DNA from 3 places in the Methylophaga sp. F-2 genome. Region 1 is predicted to be linked to each of the others. Evidence: riboswitches for the same ligand, from Rfam matches in the RefSeq annotation. Region 1 holds a riboswitch; each other region holds the start of a gene.

Region 1 (5,060 bases):
CCGGGCAATACACTGGCCATTCAATAGGCACTCAACCTCGTGTATGCCCGGGTAATATTTTCTGGTCGATATCTTCTGTAAAGTATGTCGTTTTTGCATGTGGAGATATTCGCCTTCTGCTAAACGTATATTTTTCCATTTAAAGACTTTTTCTCTCGTCATTTTTCCAGCAGCCCCAACAAAACGTATCCGGTAGTCTAGTACTACATACTGCGCCTGCTTGCTTCGTAAACGAAAATCCAGCACCAGCGTCTGCCCTAATAATAATCGGCTATGGGAAAGACGAAGTAATGGCTGTTCAATATCCACCGACTGACTAAAACCTAACAGCGGATAAACATCAGCATTTCCCTGTTTCACCAAACTCCGTAAACCATGGCGAATCACCCAGTTTATGTTTTGTGAAGCTGCTTGTTTCCACTCTGAACAAATATCAATCACCATTTGAGGATGATCCTTACTAATATCATTGATGTTATTAGCAACAGAACGCCTGACATAGAGGCTGTGATCACCTTTTAACTTCTCAAGAATCGGCCATATTGGTGTTGGGTCATCACGTAAATCAGTTAATTGTGGTGCCCAAGGTAAACGTGGTCGAATGCCTTCAGAGGCTAATCGCCTGATATGTTCATTCTCATGTTCAGCCCACTGCAGCATTTGCAAATAGGTTTCTTCAAAATGCGCCAACAGAAAAAACCGAATGGCAAACTCGCTGGTAAATAATGGGGTTAATTTTTCTAATGCAGCAAAAGAAACATGGAGGTGGTTGATGCCATATATAGCGACATAGTCAATTAATGGCCAGGCTAAATAATGTGCCCAACCAGAAAACTGTTCTTCTCTAAGGTATTCAGCAGCCTGTAACAGAATAGCTATCGCATCGACATAATCATCAGGCAGGTAGACATGCAAACTCTTAGCAAGATAGTCTGCACGTGCTTTGAGTTCCAGCTCATCCAGTTTGAGTGAGGCCGTCTGAATAAAATCTGTCACAGCAAAGTCTGGCCACACTGAATGAATCAGTGAACCTAGCTCATGAACTGCTGCAGTATTGAGTTTATTTTTGAGTTGTTCAGCCATAAAAAAAGCCGCGATGGAATCGCGGCTTTTATCATACGGTATTCTGTCTTAGCTTAGGCAGTTTTTTTACGTCTGCGCATCGCTGTAAAGCCCATCAAACCAGAACCAAATAACCATAATGCTGCTGGAACAGGTACTTCACTTACAGGTGGGCAGTATGTACCATCCACTGTTAATTCAGCCCAGAAAACATCTTCTTTTATTTTATCAAAAATAGCTTTGAAGGTGATACCAGCAAGCACTTCGTCAAATAAGTTTGAACTTAGTTGAAATACATCAACGCCACCATCTAATTTACCAACGTATGTCAGGTATGGGAAATAATTATCTAATGTCCATAAACCATCAGAGAACCATGAACCGTTGGCATTTGATTTAACTGATAAAGTAGCCGAAGTAATTTCTAAAGTAGGCTCATTGATGGCTTCAAAGCTCATATACGCCTCTGAAGAGTCCCAGAAAGTTCCCCAGTAATCATGATCTTCGTTAGTTACTTTAGCGTTTAATGTCGTTGAATAAGCTTGAGGGTTATCACATGTTGAACCATCATTACCACAACCTCCATGATGATGCCCACCATGATAAAACGTTGCTGAAGCAACACTTGAAAAACCTAGCAACATAGCAGCTACTAACATAGCCGATTTGTAAAATTTCATAGAATTATCCTTATTTACTATGCAACCCGGCCATCTTTAAAAAAGATCCGTGGCTTTCCGTCACATGGCTCACACCAAGGTTGGCTTAACTGTTCAATATGCAATCACTACCTGCAGAATACATATTAGTGATTCGTCATTAGCTGAACAATTGTACTTTGGTACTAAAACGTAAAATTAATCAGCCATCTACAGACTTTTTTATCAAATACCACCCTTAATATTTGATAAAAACATGGGAATAACTCCCAGTGCGATGCATTGTATTACCTTAGTTTTGATCAGGACAATTGTACCTTGGTACTAGTTATAAAATTTTTAACGTTTTTTTGTAAAAACGGCTATCGACTCAACGTGTGTTGTGTGAGGAAACATATCCATAATGCCTGCTGCTTCCATAATATAGCCATGCTGATTCACCAGCTCACCCGCATCACGTGCCAATGTCGCCGGATTACAAGACACATACACCAGGCGCTCAGCACCTAATGCAGCGAGTTGATGTAAAACTTCAAACGCCCCACTTCTGGGCGGATCGAGCAGAATTTTATTAAAGCCTTTTTCCGCCCAAGGATAATCTTTGAGCTCGGTTTGTGTCAGATCGGCCAGTTCAAACTCAGCATTCTTTAAGCCATTAAGTTGTGCATTATTTTTAGCGTGTTGCACCAGAGCCGCATCACCTTCGACACCAACCACTTCATTAACGCGTCTAGCTAAAGGTAAAGTGAAGTTACCTAAGCCACAGAATAGATCCAGAATACGATCATCAGCTTGTACGTCCAGTAAGTTCATGGCTCGCTGGATCATTTTTTCATTAATACCGGCATTCACCTGAGTAAAATCGCTCGGATCAAACTGTAAGTTCAACCCTGCTTCCGGCGCATAACTGAGCTGAGCTGACTCAGGCCATAATAAGGAGACCGTATCCGGACCACCCGGTTGCTGATAGATCCATAAATTATTGCTTTGACCAAAGCGAATCAATGCATTTTTATCCGTCTCAGATAATGCATCAAGATTGCGAAAAACTAACGCCACATGCTCATCATCCATCGCCACTTCAATCTGAGCGATACGATTATAGGCTTCAAGCCCAGCAATTAATGACGCTAAATCCGTTAAACGATGACCCACGCGAGGATCTAAGACCTCACATTGCTCTAGCATGGCAATATAAGGTGAAGACTTTTCTCTGAAACCGACCAGAACCTGTTCTTTTTTCGCGACATACTTCACGCCTAAACGTGCTTTACGACGATATCCCCATAATGGACCGGTTAAAGGCGCTAACCATTGTTCAGGATTTAAGTTACCAAAGTGAGTGAAGTGTTCAGCCAATGTGGCTTGTTTATGAGCCAACTGTGCTTCAGGTGACATATGCATCAAACTGCAGCCACCACAAATACTAAAATGCTGACATTTTGCTGCTACGCGATCATCCGCGCCAGACAATACTTCTACCGTGCGTGCCTCATCATATTTTTTGTGAACCCGGCTATATTGAAAGTTCACTTTTTCTCCGGCTAAGGCGCCATCCACAAAAACGGTTTTACCTTCAATTCGAGCGATGCCTCTACCATCGTGTGATAACGACTCAATCTCTGCTGTAACGGGTTCTTGCGGTATTCTTTGTCTGCGGCTACGTCTTGCCATCTTTTATCTCTTATCTCTGAAAAATAAAAAGTCCAGTGACGCTTTCACGCCACTGGACGTCATTATTATAATCAATCTGCTGTATTTATTTTTGTTTCCAGCTACCACCTTGCTGATACCACCAGCCTTTTGCTGCATTACTAATCCAGCGCTGTGCGAAGGTTTGTTGGATATCATCTTGCCATTCCGGATGCCCGTTTGCTCTGGCGATTTCAGCATAGAGCGCTTTACGATCATTATTTTCGGCGGCAATCAGACTATTTAACTGGTTACGGTCTTTTAACGGTACAGACTTGGCATCACGTAGAGTAATAAAACCATCATCAGTTAACCCTATCGCACCACTATTATAGAAAGGCTTCAAACTTTCATGGCGTGTTTTCATATTCGACTGTAATGCATTGATAGCGGGTGAATTGATATTAATATCCGCACCTGCCGCTTCAGCCTGCGGTACCATCCAGTTCAACACAGACATAGCCAGTGGCAGCCTGGAGTCTGATGTTGACGATTGTTTATCCTGCTTGTCAGGTTCAGCCGTATCTGCAGGTTGTGTTTCTGGGCCCCACACATCTTCAATAATTCTGTCTGCTGCTTTTTCAGCCGCTGCCGCTGGGAAATAGATATTAATGGTGACACATGAAACCAACATTAATCCCGACACCGTGCCCGTTAACCACTTCATTAAATGCATAAACCTCTCCTTACTCAATAATGGGTCCAGAACTATTTTGTACCGCTTTGATACGTTCTAATAAATCAGCCCAGTCCACTCTACGCGTATAGCCAATCACATCAATCCACGGTGGTAAACCGCCCCCACCTTTGACAATATAGTACCCCTGATCAGCATCTTCGATGCCAGCCATTTCACAAACATCATTCCGTAAATGACATGACAGTCCTAAACGTTTATAAGAAAAGTCATCAAAAAAACGTAAAAAACTTCTCGAAATCATCCCTGTCGCGCCACCACCGACCTGCGTTAAATTATCCACGGCACGCTGACTGATAATGCGTTTTCCCGGATTATCTTTAGAGGTCGCCAACTTGGCATCAAACTGCACAGGTTGCCAGTTAGACAAACGCAAGTTATAGATTTCTCCAGTAACACGTCCGGTAATCTTGCCGACATCAAAGGTCTTGGTTAACAGGGCTAAATCCAAATCGTTCATATCAATATTGGCATACAGTTGTGGCAATACACCTAAAGGATCGGTTAAACGTAAATCACGAATAACTGTTGTGCCATCAAAGACTTTGACCTGTAACGCACCATCAATGGTGAGTTTATGTGATTGATAACGCACATGAGGAATCACGCCGGATAACTTACCGTGCATTGTTGGCCACTCCAGTGCCTCAGTTAAACTTTCCATGGATATCGGTAACAATAAACCATCAAATGACCAGGTTATCTGCTTATCTTCTTGCTGCTGCAAACTCAATTGATTAATTTGCAGTTCACCATCCAAAACAGGAATGCTGGTTTCCTCAACTAATTTAAAGCCATTTTTAACGGTTTGTGCATGCAACTGACCCGCACCAATGTCAATGGCATAAAGCTTGGCTTGCTGCCAGGATAAATGACCATCCAAAGGTGTTTCTTTATTGGTCCAGACCAGCTCGCCATTTAAATTCTCAGCATTGTAGCGTTGCTGGCTA
Region 2 (5,060 bases), on a different contig from region 1:
AATTTGCAAGCCTTATACAATGATGTTGATGCCAATACCAATACCATCATCTCCTTCCTGACTAAACTTGGAATCAAACGTGCTGATGTCACTATCAGTGCACCTGCCATTACAGATAAATCTGCCCAGCAATATGGGGGTAATGAGCGTGCTGAATTTCGTTATACGGCGGTTCAAACCGTCACGGTTTATTCGGATGCCATTGATACCGTCCGACAAGTGATGGGGCAACTTTCTGAACTGGGTAAGCAAGGTATCGTTTTAACAGGCAATAACTACGCTGCCCAACCTGAATATCTGTTTACTCGTCTTAATGAAGTCAAACCGCAAATGATTGAAGAAGCAACCAGAAAAGCACGTGAAGTTGCTGAAAAATTTGCGCAGGATTCAGATAGTACACTCGGCAAGATCCGTAAAGCTAGCCAAGGCCAGTTCAGCATTAGTGCACGCGATAATAATAATCCACAGATCAAAAACGTTCGTGTTGTGTCAACGATAGAGTATTACTTGTCTGACTAATGTCAGAAAACGCAAAAATACAAAAAGGCCGGGGAACGCTTAATAATATCGATGGCCGTTTCAATAAGTTTCAACGCACTGAAATTGATGATGGCTGGTTTCATGATGGACCAGCCAACAACTTAACAGAAGTGAGTGTAGAATCCCCTCGTAGTATTATTAGTAGAAACCAATCACCTGACCTTCCCTTTCAGCAATCAATTAATCCATATCGTGGCTGCGAGCATGGCTGTATTTACTGCTACGCCCGTCCTTCACATGCTTATCTGGGACTCTCACCAGGGATCGATTTTGAAACAAAGTTAACCATCAAACCCAATGCCGCAAAATTACTGCGAGATGAGTTGATGGCAAAAAACTATCGCTGTTCAACATTATCATTAGGCGCCAACACCGATCCCTATCAACCCATCGAACGCCACTACAACCTTACTCGGGAACTACTTCAGGTGATGATTGAGTTCAGTCATCCAGTTAATATTGTGACTAAATCTTCATTGATAGAACGTGATGTTGATTTACTCAAACAGCTCGCTGAGAAGCAATTGGTAAATGTTCATCTATCCATTACAACACTGGATAAAACACTTGCCAGGAAACTCGAACCTCGCGCCAGCAGTCCACAACGTCGACTGCAAACAGTTGAGACATTGAAGGCAAATGGAATTCCTGTATCTGTGCTTATTGCCCCAGTCATTCCTGTTCTGACTGATACAGAACTAGAAAATATTATTGATGCTTCGGCACAAGCAGGGGCTGAAAATATAGACTATATTTTCGTTAGATTACCAAGAGAGGTCAGCCCCCTCTTTAATGATTGGCTACATACTCATTATCCTGACAAGGCAGAGCATGTCATAAATCGTATTAAAGACTCCAGAAATGGCAAAACAAATGATCCAAGGTTTGGTTACAGGCTTGAAGGTCAGGGGCTATATGCAGAAATGATCAAAAAACGATTCGAAGTTGCGGTCAAGAAATACCCATTAAACAAGTCTCCAGCGGTTCTGAGAACCGACTTATTTCATAAACCAACAAAGCAAATGAGCTTGTTTTAAAAAGAAAATATTTAGTAGCCATAAAAAAGGGGAACCGAAGTTCCCCTTTCAATCTAACTAACAATTGTTAACTTGATTTTTTACTTCAAGTTTTATGCAGCTACTGCTGTTTTTCTACGCAGACCCAAGAAACCTAATAGGGCTGGTGCGAATAAAAACAATGCAGCAGGTACTGGTACAGCTGACACAGAAACATCATATTTAAATACATTTCTAGTTGCATCAATGATGTCAACCCATGCTGTGTACCCTTGGTAAATCATTGCTGTAAAACTAAAGTCACCGGTAATGTTAAACAACTGAATACCATCAACACCGTTGTTAAATCTTAATGTGGCCCCTGCTAATGAACTAGTAGGATTAAACGACCACTCAACTTTAACAGCTGTATCAGCGTCTGTACTAACATCAAACTGTGAGAACCATGTACCAGGTCCTTCACTTACTGTGCCACCACCTAAAACTACACTACCGTTTGATACATCGACATCCTGGTCAAAAGAAGAACCAGCAGTAGACATAGACAACGTAGCGGCATTAACACTGACCGAAAACAAAAGAGCTACAACAAATAGCATCGCTTTTTTCATAATAAATTCCTATTTAATATATGAAGCAATGCAACCCAGCCATCTCCAATCAAACCAGAGACCCGTGGCTTTCCGACCCCGCCTCACGACGAGTTTGGCTTTAAAAAATCACATTATTAAGACTTTTAATGATGTGTTCGTCTGAACCATTTCAGACGAGTCGATAGTACAAATCACAGTAGGAGACTACCAGCTCTATTAGTTAAATCTGGGACGTAACTCACAGCATTTGTCTGATCGCGTGAACATTATCACAATAAAACTGTGAACTGGTTGTGAATTTTAAGTCTGTCCAATTTAGTTGATATTTTTTACCGCTAAAGCCAGCGAACGAAAACATAGTAGTAACTGTGAATTCCAGATGAAAGTTCTACAAACTCATTCGTCTTGATTCAAATCGCTTACACAATAAAAAAGCCGTAGTATCAACCACGGCTTTTTGCTGACATTCGACATCTAAATTAGATATCGAAATGTCTTCCATCAGATGGTTCAGACCTTCCACACTAAAGTGCGCTTTTTCTACGAAGGCCAATAAAGCCTAATAAGGCCGGTGCTAGAAGAAAAAATGCAGCAGGAACAGGCACTTCAGAAACGGACTGAAGTGAGACATCATATTTGAATACATTTCTATTGCCGTTGAGTAGGTCAATAGAGGCAACTGTTCCAGCATAGAGTAAACCTGTGAACCTGAAATCGCCTGAAATATCAAATATTTGGACAGGGTCAACACCATTATCAAACGAGAGAGTAGCTTGAGTGAGTGCCGCTACTGGGTTAAATGACCACTCAATAACGGTAGATGTATCATCCGTTGTAGTAACGTCGTAGGTAGAACTCCATGGTTCGTCACCACTAGTAACTGTACCACTACCCAATACCGTGGTTCCCGTATCTACAGACGTTGTCTGAGTGGCATTAGTTGAGCCTGTAGGCTGAATAGTTAGTGTAGCTGCGTTAATTGATGTTGTAGCAAATAAAGCTATTGTGAATAGCATCGCTTGTTTCATATCTGGTACTCCTTGATTGTTACAAAGCAATGCAGCTCAGCCATCTTTGTAAAGATTAAAGATCTGTAACTTTCCGTCCTTGCCTCACGACAAGTTTGGCTATAACAACCCATCACGAATGTGTTGAGTCGAGATAACTGTTGAATTGATTGTACGAAAGTACATAGACAACAAGTTATATATAACAACAAACATTGTTGTTAATTTACCCTACCATTAATTAGGCCTTAATTAAAAGTGCATGTACAAATGTTCGTTTATGTTTGAAAATTTTTACTATTCAACTAAATGGTGCTGTGAGGGATTTGCAATTTACTTCATAGACTCAATCAATGTAGATTTTTTTTGACTGTCGAACGGAGGCAATGGCAGCACAAATTGCGGCACAATTATATCTGGCATCAGCTAATGACAGTTTGGGGGCTTTCCCTTCTAAGATGCAACCAGAGAAGTGTTCTATTTCCAGGTTAAAATGATTAGCCTTTGGTATTAATACGGTTTGTTCTTCTTCATCATTCCACCAGCTAATCGTGGCTTCTTCAGTTTCAGGTTGCCAAACGGTGTGACATTTAATGCCACCCTTGGTACCAATAATTTCATATTCACTTCGTCTGGCATGTTCAAAGCTCATTTCAAAGTGAGCAAACTTACCATCATCAAAATCAAACACCCCGCTTAAGCTAACATCAGCACCACTGTCATTAAGCTTAGCCATTGCCATGGCAGCGACAGGCTCATTATCAAACCACAATCTTGCCGTATGAATGGCATAAGGACCAATATCCCACATAGCACCGCCACCATCATTGATATCACGATCAATACGATACATTCGCGCTGGTTTCATCGGGAATGCAAACGCCGTTTTTACCGTACGCACGTCACCGACCTTGCCGTCATTAATTAACTGTCTTACATACTCATGCTGAGGATGGAAGATATACATAAAGCCTTCCATGACTGTTACATTATTTGCTTTTGCAGCGGCTTCAATGGCGTCAATATCGGCTACTGTCAGCGCCATCGGTTTTTCGATCAACACATGTTTACCATGATTGATGGCTTTGAGTGCCCACTCGGCATGTTCTTCATTCGACATCGGTAGATAGATGGCATCAATATTTGGATGAGAAAGTAATGCTTCCGGATCATCCAGCGTTTCTACCGACGTTTGTTGTGGTGCCAGTTTTTGCAACACTTCTGCCGCCGCCCCAGGACGACGACTGGCAATAGCTACCAGCTCCGCATTAGCTGCTTCAACAATAGCGGGCAGTAGTTTTTCGTTAACACGAGCAGCACCTAAAATTCCCCAGCGTAATTGTTTTTCAGCCATGTGTTTATATCCCTTTAATTCAATTTAGTGATCACCATGATATCGACTCGACAGCACAATTCCAAACTCATAAAACCGCATGTTTCATAGTGTTTTTATCTGTCAGCGATTGCCTTATGCTAGACACCCTGTAAATAAAAATAACGGATTAAGGAGCAATTATGACAATCGAAGTTGGACAGAAAATTCCCGCAGCGACACTTTCTGAGTGTGTTGATTTTTCGGCGAGCAGTGGCTGCCCTGTCAACCCTCAACCACAGAATGTTCAATCATTGACTGAAGGAAAAACCATTGTTCTTTTCGGTGTTCCGGGTGCATTCACCCCACTCTGCTCTGAAGAACACTTACCTGGCTTTATCCGATTAGCAGATGAGATCAAAGCGGCTGGCGCCGATGAAATCTGGTGCATGGCTGTTAACGATGCTTTTGTCATGGGCGCCTGGGGCCGACAAGTAAATAATGAAGGCAAGGTCAGAATGATGGCTGATGGTAGTGCCGAGCTGACCAAAGCCATGGGCTTAGATAGAGACTTAACTGCCGGAGGAATGGG
Region 3 (5,060 bases), on a different contig from region 1:
ATTGTTTAATTTCTTTGCCGAATCTCAAGATGCCTATCGTTCATGGCGAGGTACTGCATTGCGAGAAGAAGTCTCGGCAGTTATGTTTTCATGGTTTACCAGTGTTTTCATTCTAGTAATGATTGATATCTTTTTCATTCACTCTGGTAGTTATCTTGATAGCTTTGTTTTTTTATGGTTTTTATTGACGCCAATTGAATTAATTTCCTGGCATGCCATTGTAAGAACATCATTGGCAATCCTCCGTGCACGTGGTGTAAATACCAGAAACGTTGCTATCGTTGGTGAAACAACATTAGGTAAACGCCTGGAGCGTGCATTTAATGAAATGGACTGGTCAGGATTCAGATTGGTCGGTTATTACGATGACCGATCACAAAAACGTGTTGAAACAGAGCCTAACTTAGTCGTCACCAACAAAAACGTGGGTGACTTCAACCAGCTGATTGAAGACTGTAAAGCAGGCAAAGTGGATACGGTATACATTACCCTTGCTATGTCAGCCGAGCATAGAATACGGCATATAACTGAGCTATTGGCAGATAGCACGGCATCAGTATACTTAGTACCAGACTTGTTCACGTTCAATCTTCTCAATTCACGTTGGGTGGATTATCAGGGCATCACGGCTATTTCAGTTTATGAAACGCCCTTTGCTGGTATCGACAGTATATTGAAACGATTAGAGGATATTATTCTCAGTATTATTATCCTGGCAATTATCGCTATACCCATGTTAATTATTGCAGCTGGGGTGAAGTTCACATCTAAAGGTCCTGTATTTTTCAAACAGACACGTTATGGCGTGGATGGTGAAAAAATTAAAGTATGGAAATTCCGTACAATGACTGTCACGGAAGATGGTGAAAAGGTCACACAAGCTCAGAAGAATGACAGCCGAATTACCCCTTTTGGTGGTTTCCTGCGTAGAACGTCTCTTGACGAGCTTCCACAATTTTTTAATTCTCTGGGTGGGTCGATGTCCATCGTTGGTCCACGGCCACATGCTGTAGCACATAATGAGCAATATCGTGCACAGATTCAGGGATATATGCTGAGACATAAAGTTAAACCGGGCATTACCGGATTAGCACAAATTAATGGTTTTAGAGGGGAAACAGATACGTTGGATAAAATGCAGGGACGTGTGCATTATGATCTCAAATATATTCAGAACTGGTCGCTATTACTAGATCTTGAGATTATTTTTTTAACACTGTTCAAAGGGTTTGTCGGTAAAAACGCCTACTAATTGTCTGTTTAGTTTTAATTAGTAATGTTACTTACTAAATATACTTGTTACTTACCTTGAGACACAGTATCATATCCATACTGTTAAGGTATCGGTGTAAAGCATATACACTAGATAATACTAGTTATCTTAAATATCTTAATAGCAATCAGAACAATAGACATCAACGGTGATGGCTTTGTAGCAAGATCATAATATGGTCTTACACAATGTCGGCGTGTTTGATGTTGTGTAATTAAAGCCAAACTCGCTGTGAGGCGGGGTCGGAAAGCCACAGATCTTTAAATCTACATTTAAAGATGGCTGGGTTGCATTGCTTGTTTTTTCGAATTCTTATGCATAAGGAAATTATTATGAAAAAAGCGATGCTATTTATCGTAGCTTTATTGTTTTCAGTAAGTGTTAACGCAGCGACGTTATCTCTGACTGAAGCTGGTTCAACTATCGCAAGTCAAAGTGCTGATGTTACCTCTGGGTCTGTTGTGTTAGGTAGTGGTACTGTTTCTTCAAAAAGTACTTGGAGTTCAGCATTTTCACTCACAACTGATACAGATACACCTGTTGTAATCGCATGGTCATTTAACCCTGCAATTAAAGGTGCAACATTAGTTTTTGGTACATTGGGTGACACTGTGTCATATGCAATTACTGAAGACTTCAGCTTCACAGCTATGTTGACAGCAGGTACTAGCTACATCCTGAGTATCATTGATGCGACATCAGGCGTAGTTAAATATGACGTTTCAGTATCTGCAGTACCTGTTCCAGCTGCATTATTCTTGTTTGCCCCTGCTTTATTAGGCTTTTTGGGTCTGCGTAGAAAAACAGCTGTTGCAGCATAAAAACAATGTTTTTGATAAAAAAGGGAGCTTAGGCTCCCTTTTTTATATCCATTAGCGAATTGATTTTAAATTCCAATAGCAAAATTGTACCAAGGTACAATAGACACGGGTGGACAATGCTCCATATCATTCACTCATCTGAAAAAGTCAGATAGGTGATTATCATATCTTATGGATATGGTAATTTAACAAAAGCCAAACTCGTCGTGAGGCGGGGTCGGAAAGCCACAGATCTTTAATTTAAAGATGGCTGGGTTGCATTGCTTGTTTTTTCAACTTATGCATAAGGAAGTTTATTATGAAAAAGGCGATGCTATTTTTAGTAGCTCTCATGTTTTCGGTTGGTGTCAATGCTGCAACATTGACTCTTACTGGTATCGGATCAAGTGGCGCAACACAATCTGTTGATGTAAATAACAACAGTACTGTACTCGCTGGTGGTACTGTAGGTGAGGTTGGTAACTGGTATTCACAATTTGATCTTACCTCTGATACAGCTACCAACGTGAAAATTGAATGGTCTTTCAATCCATTCACAGCTTTAACAGGCGCAACAGTAAAATTCGGAGAAATCACCGGCCCTAACGGCAGTTACTTACCAGGTGCACAAACCTTTGTTATCACTGGTGATTTTAGTTTCACTGCATTTTTAGCTGCGAACGTTTTCTACGGTTTAGATATTATTGATGCTGCATCTAACATTTTGAAATATGATGTATCAGTATCTGCTGTACCAGTACCAGCCGCATTATTCTTGTTTGCTCCGGCCTTATTAGGTTTCTTAGGGCTTAGAAGAAAATCAGCAGTTGCTGCATAAGAACTAAGATTTAAGTTAACAGTAACTTAACTGTTACAAATTGAAAGGGAGCAAAAGCTCCCTTTTTTTTTGAAAAATAGAGTGTTAATATCAATTTTGAATGTTAATTATAGATAAGGATTTTCCCTCATGCTTAAGCGCTTCCTTGTACTTTTTGTTGCACTTTTTTCTCTATTTTCTTCAACGACGTTTGCTGCAGAACGCTATTTATTGAATTCAGGCGACGTCTTAGACATTTCAGTATGGAATGAAGAGTCTTTGCAAAAACAAGTAACGGTCCTGCCTGATGGAGTTATCACCTTTCCTTTAGCAGGCGAAGTTGTCGCTAAAGAAAAAACGGTGGCAGAAGTTGAAGAAGAATTAACTAAAAAACTCAGTGAATACCTGGCAGATCCGGTTGTTACGGTCTCTGTCACAAATGTTGAAGGTAATAGAGTTCATATTTTAGGGAAAGTACTCAACCCAGGCTCTTTTGTGATGAATCAACCGTTAGACGCCATGCAAGCGCTAAGTTTAGCCGGTGGTTTATCGCCTTATGCAGAAGAAAACAACATTATCGTGCTTCGCAGAGATGGGGCTAAGCAACAAGTCTTACCCGTGAAATATGCAGAGATAAAAAAAGGCAAAGCACTAAATACCAACATTACATTGGAAAGTGGCGACGTTATTATCGTACCTTAAGCAAAATAGCCGAGACACATGTCCATGAGAAAATATATTCCGCTATTATTGCCTTGCCTGCTGATAAATACAGCATCAGCAGCAGAATGGGTATTTAATGCACAGGCTGATCCTAAGTTTAAATATGACGATAATGAGCTACTTCGTGAAGATAGATTAGATGATTTCAGTTTAAATATTGATCCTACACTAAGCTTAACGCGATCATTAGAAAACTCAACATCAGAAGTTCGTTTAGGTTATAGAATAAGCAGATATCAAGATCTAAAAGACCTCGATAAAGAAAATCCCTTCGCCAGTTTTAGTACCTCTTATGCTAATGAGAGAAGTACCTATGGTCTCAATTTAAATTATGCAGAACGTGAATCACGCGATATTGCAGAAGAAGATACGGCCGATTTTAGTAACACATCCACCACAATTACGAAAAGTATCTCGCCATCATATAGCTACAGATTGACGGAATTAGACACAATAAGTTCTAGCTTCTCATACCAAACTCGAAAACAGTCAGATTCAGGAAGCAATAACACTATACTGGGTTCATCGTCTAACCTAACAGATAATGAAACGGCTAGTCTTAACCTGGCCTGGCAACATCAATATACAGAACGGTTAAACGCGGGTTTGTCAGTCAGTTATGTTAACTATCAAGCTGAGTCTGACAGACTGGATAATGAATACGACTCTTACTCATTAGGACTCACAAGTGAATATCAATTGTCTGAACTTTGGTCAGTAAATGGTTTATTGGGTGCACGTTATTTGGATAGCGAAAATAACCCTGCAATTGGTCCGCAAACATCTGATCAAAGTTCAGGTTTAAATTACTCAATCAGTACAACAAGAGAAGATGAGTTAAATAGTTACACATTTTCAGCAAGTCGCTCATTAACGCCATCAAGTGAAGGTGATGTAAATGAACAGGATGCCTATACGTTCACATATCGGAGGAGCTTTACCGAGAAAGTTTCTGGAAGTTTATCAGCAAGCTATCGTAAATATCGCAGCGCCGATGATTTAGATAGTACAGAGACAAAATACATTGATTTTTCACCCAGTCTATCGTGGAAACTAGCTGAAGACTGGGCACTTGTTTTTTCATACCGATATCGTAGTGTTGATGAGTCAGATGGCAAGGATGTCGACAGCAATGCGCTTTCATTCAACATCGACTACAATTGGGATGGAATTCGTTTTTCTCGCTAAATCTACAGCAAAGAGCAATAATAAATGGAAGAAGAAGTAAAAGGCTTAGGGGATTATCTTAATCTTCTCTGGCGCAGGAAGATTTGGGTTATTATTCCTGCTACGTTGTTAGCCATAGCGACATTTATAGTGGTATTTTCACTCCCTGCCACCTATAAATCTCAGGGCACCATCCTGATTGAATCACAAGAAATTCCAAATGATTTAGTTCGTTCAACCGTCACAAGTTATGCTGACCAACGTATCGAAGTCATCAAAC

Evidence for each region. A riboswitch is a leader RNA that binds a small molecule or an ion and turns the genes downstream of it on or off. The one in region 1 is predicted to bind cyclic di-GMP.
Region 2: another riboswitch for cyclic di-GMP. It lies ahead of AC13DA_RS07150 (hypothetical protein); the one in region 1 lies ahead of AC13DA_RS06110 (VPLPA-CTERM sorting domain-containing protein).
Region 3: another riboswitch for cyclic di-GMP. It lies ahead of AC13DA_RS08110 (hypothetical protein); the one in region 1 lies ahead of AC13DA_RS06110 (VPLPA-CTERM sorting domain-containing protein).

Annotation. Positions count from the first base shown of each region.
Region 1 covers NZ_JBSXOF010000016.1:376,606-381,665, reverse strand. The annotation lists gene AC13DA_RS06115 (DNA alkylation repair protein) at 1-1,083, opposite strand, end outside; gene AC13DA_RS06110 (VPLPA-CTERM sorting domain-containing protein) at 1,137-1,742, opposite strand; cyclic di-GMP riboswitch class I at 1,760-1,837, opposite strand; gene rlmD (23S rRNA (uracil(1939)-C(5))-methyltransferase RlmD) at 2,061-3,395, opposite strand; gene AC13DA_RS06100 (YdbL family probable chaperone protein) at 3,481-4,089, opposite strand; gene AC13DA_RS06095 (translocation/assembly module TamB domain-containing protein) at 4,100-5,060, opposite strand, start outside.
Region 2 covers NZ_JBSXOF010000018.1:12,773-17,832, forward strand. The annotation lists gene AC13DA_RS07135 (SIMPL domain-containing protein) at 1-519, shown strand, start outside; gene AC13DA_RS07140 (PA0069 family radical SAM protein) at 519-1,577, shown strand; gene AC13DA_RS07145 (hypothetical protein) at 1,670-2,167, opposite strand; cyclic di-GMP riboswitch class I at 2,194-2,276, opposite strand; gene AC13DA_RS07150 (hypothetical protein) at 2,674-3,177, opposite strand; cyclic di-GMP riboswitch class I at 3,205-3,287, opposite strand; gene AC13DA_RS07155 (Gfo/Idh/MocA family protein) at 3,503-4,510, opposite strand; gene AC13DA_RS07160 (peroxiredoxin) at 4,672-5,060, shown strand, end outside.
Region 3 covers NZ_JBSXOF010000018.1:227,649-232,708, reverse strand. The annotation lists gene AC13DA_RS08120 (undecaprenyl-phosphate glucose phosphotransferase) at 1-1,252, shown strand, start outside; cyclic di-GMP riboswitch class I at 1,483-1,568, shown strand; gene AC13DA_RS08115 (hypothetical protein) at 1,606-2,094, shown strand; cyclic di-GMP riboswitch class I at 2,279-2,357, shown strand; gene AC13DA_RS08110 (hypothetical protein) at 2,393-2,911, shown strand; gene AC13DA_RS08105 (polysaccharide biosynthesis/export family protein) at 3,041-3,592, shown strand; gene AC13DA_RS08100 (hypothetical protein) at 3,611-4,801, shown strand; gene AC13DA_RS08095 (Wzz/FepE/Etk N-terminal domain-containing protein) at 4,826-5,060, shown strand, end outside.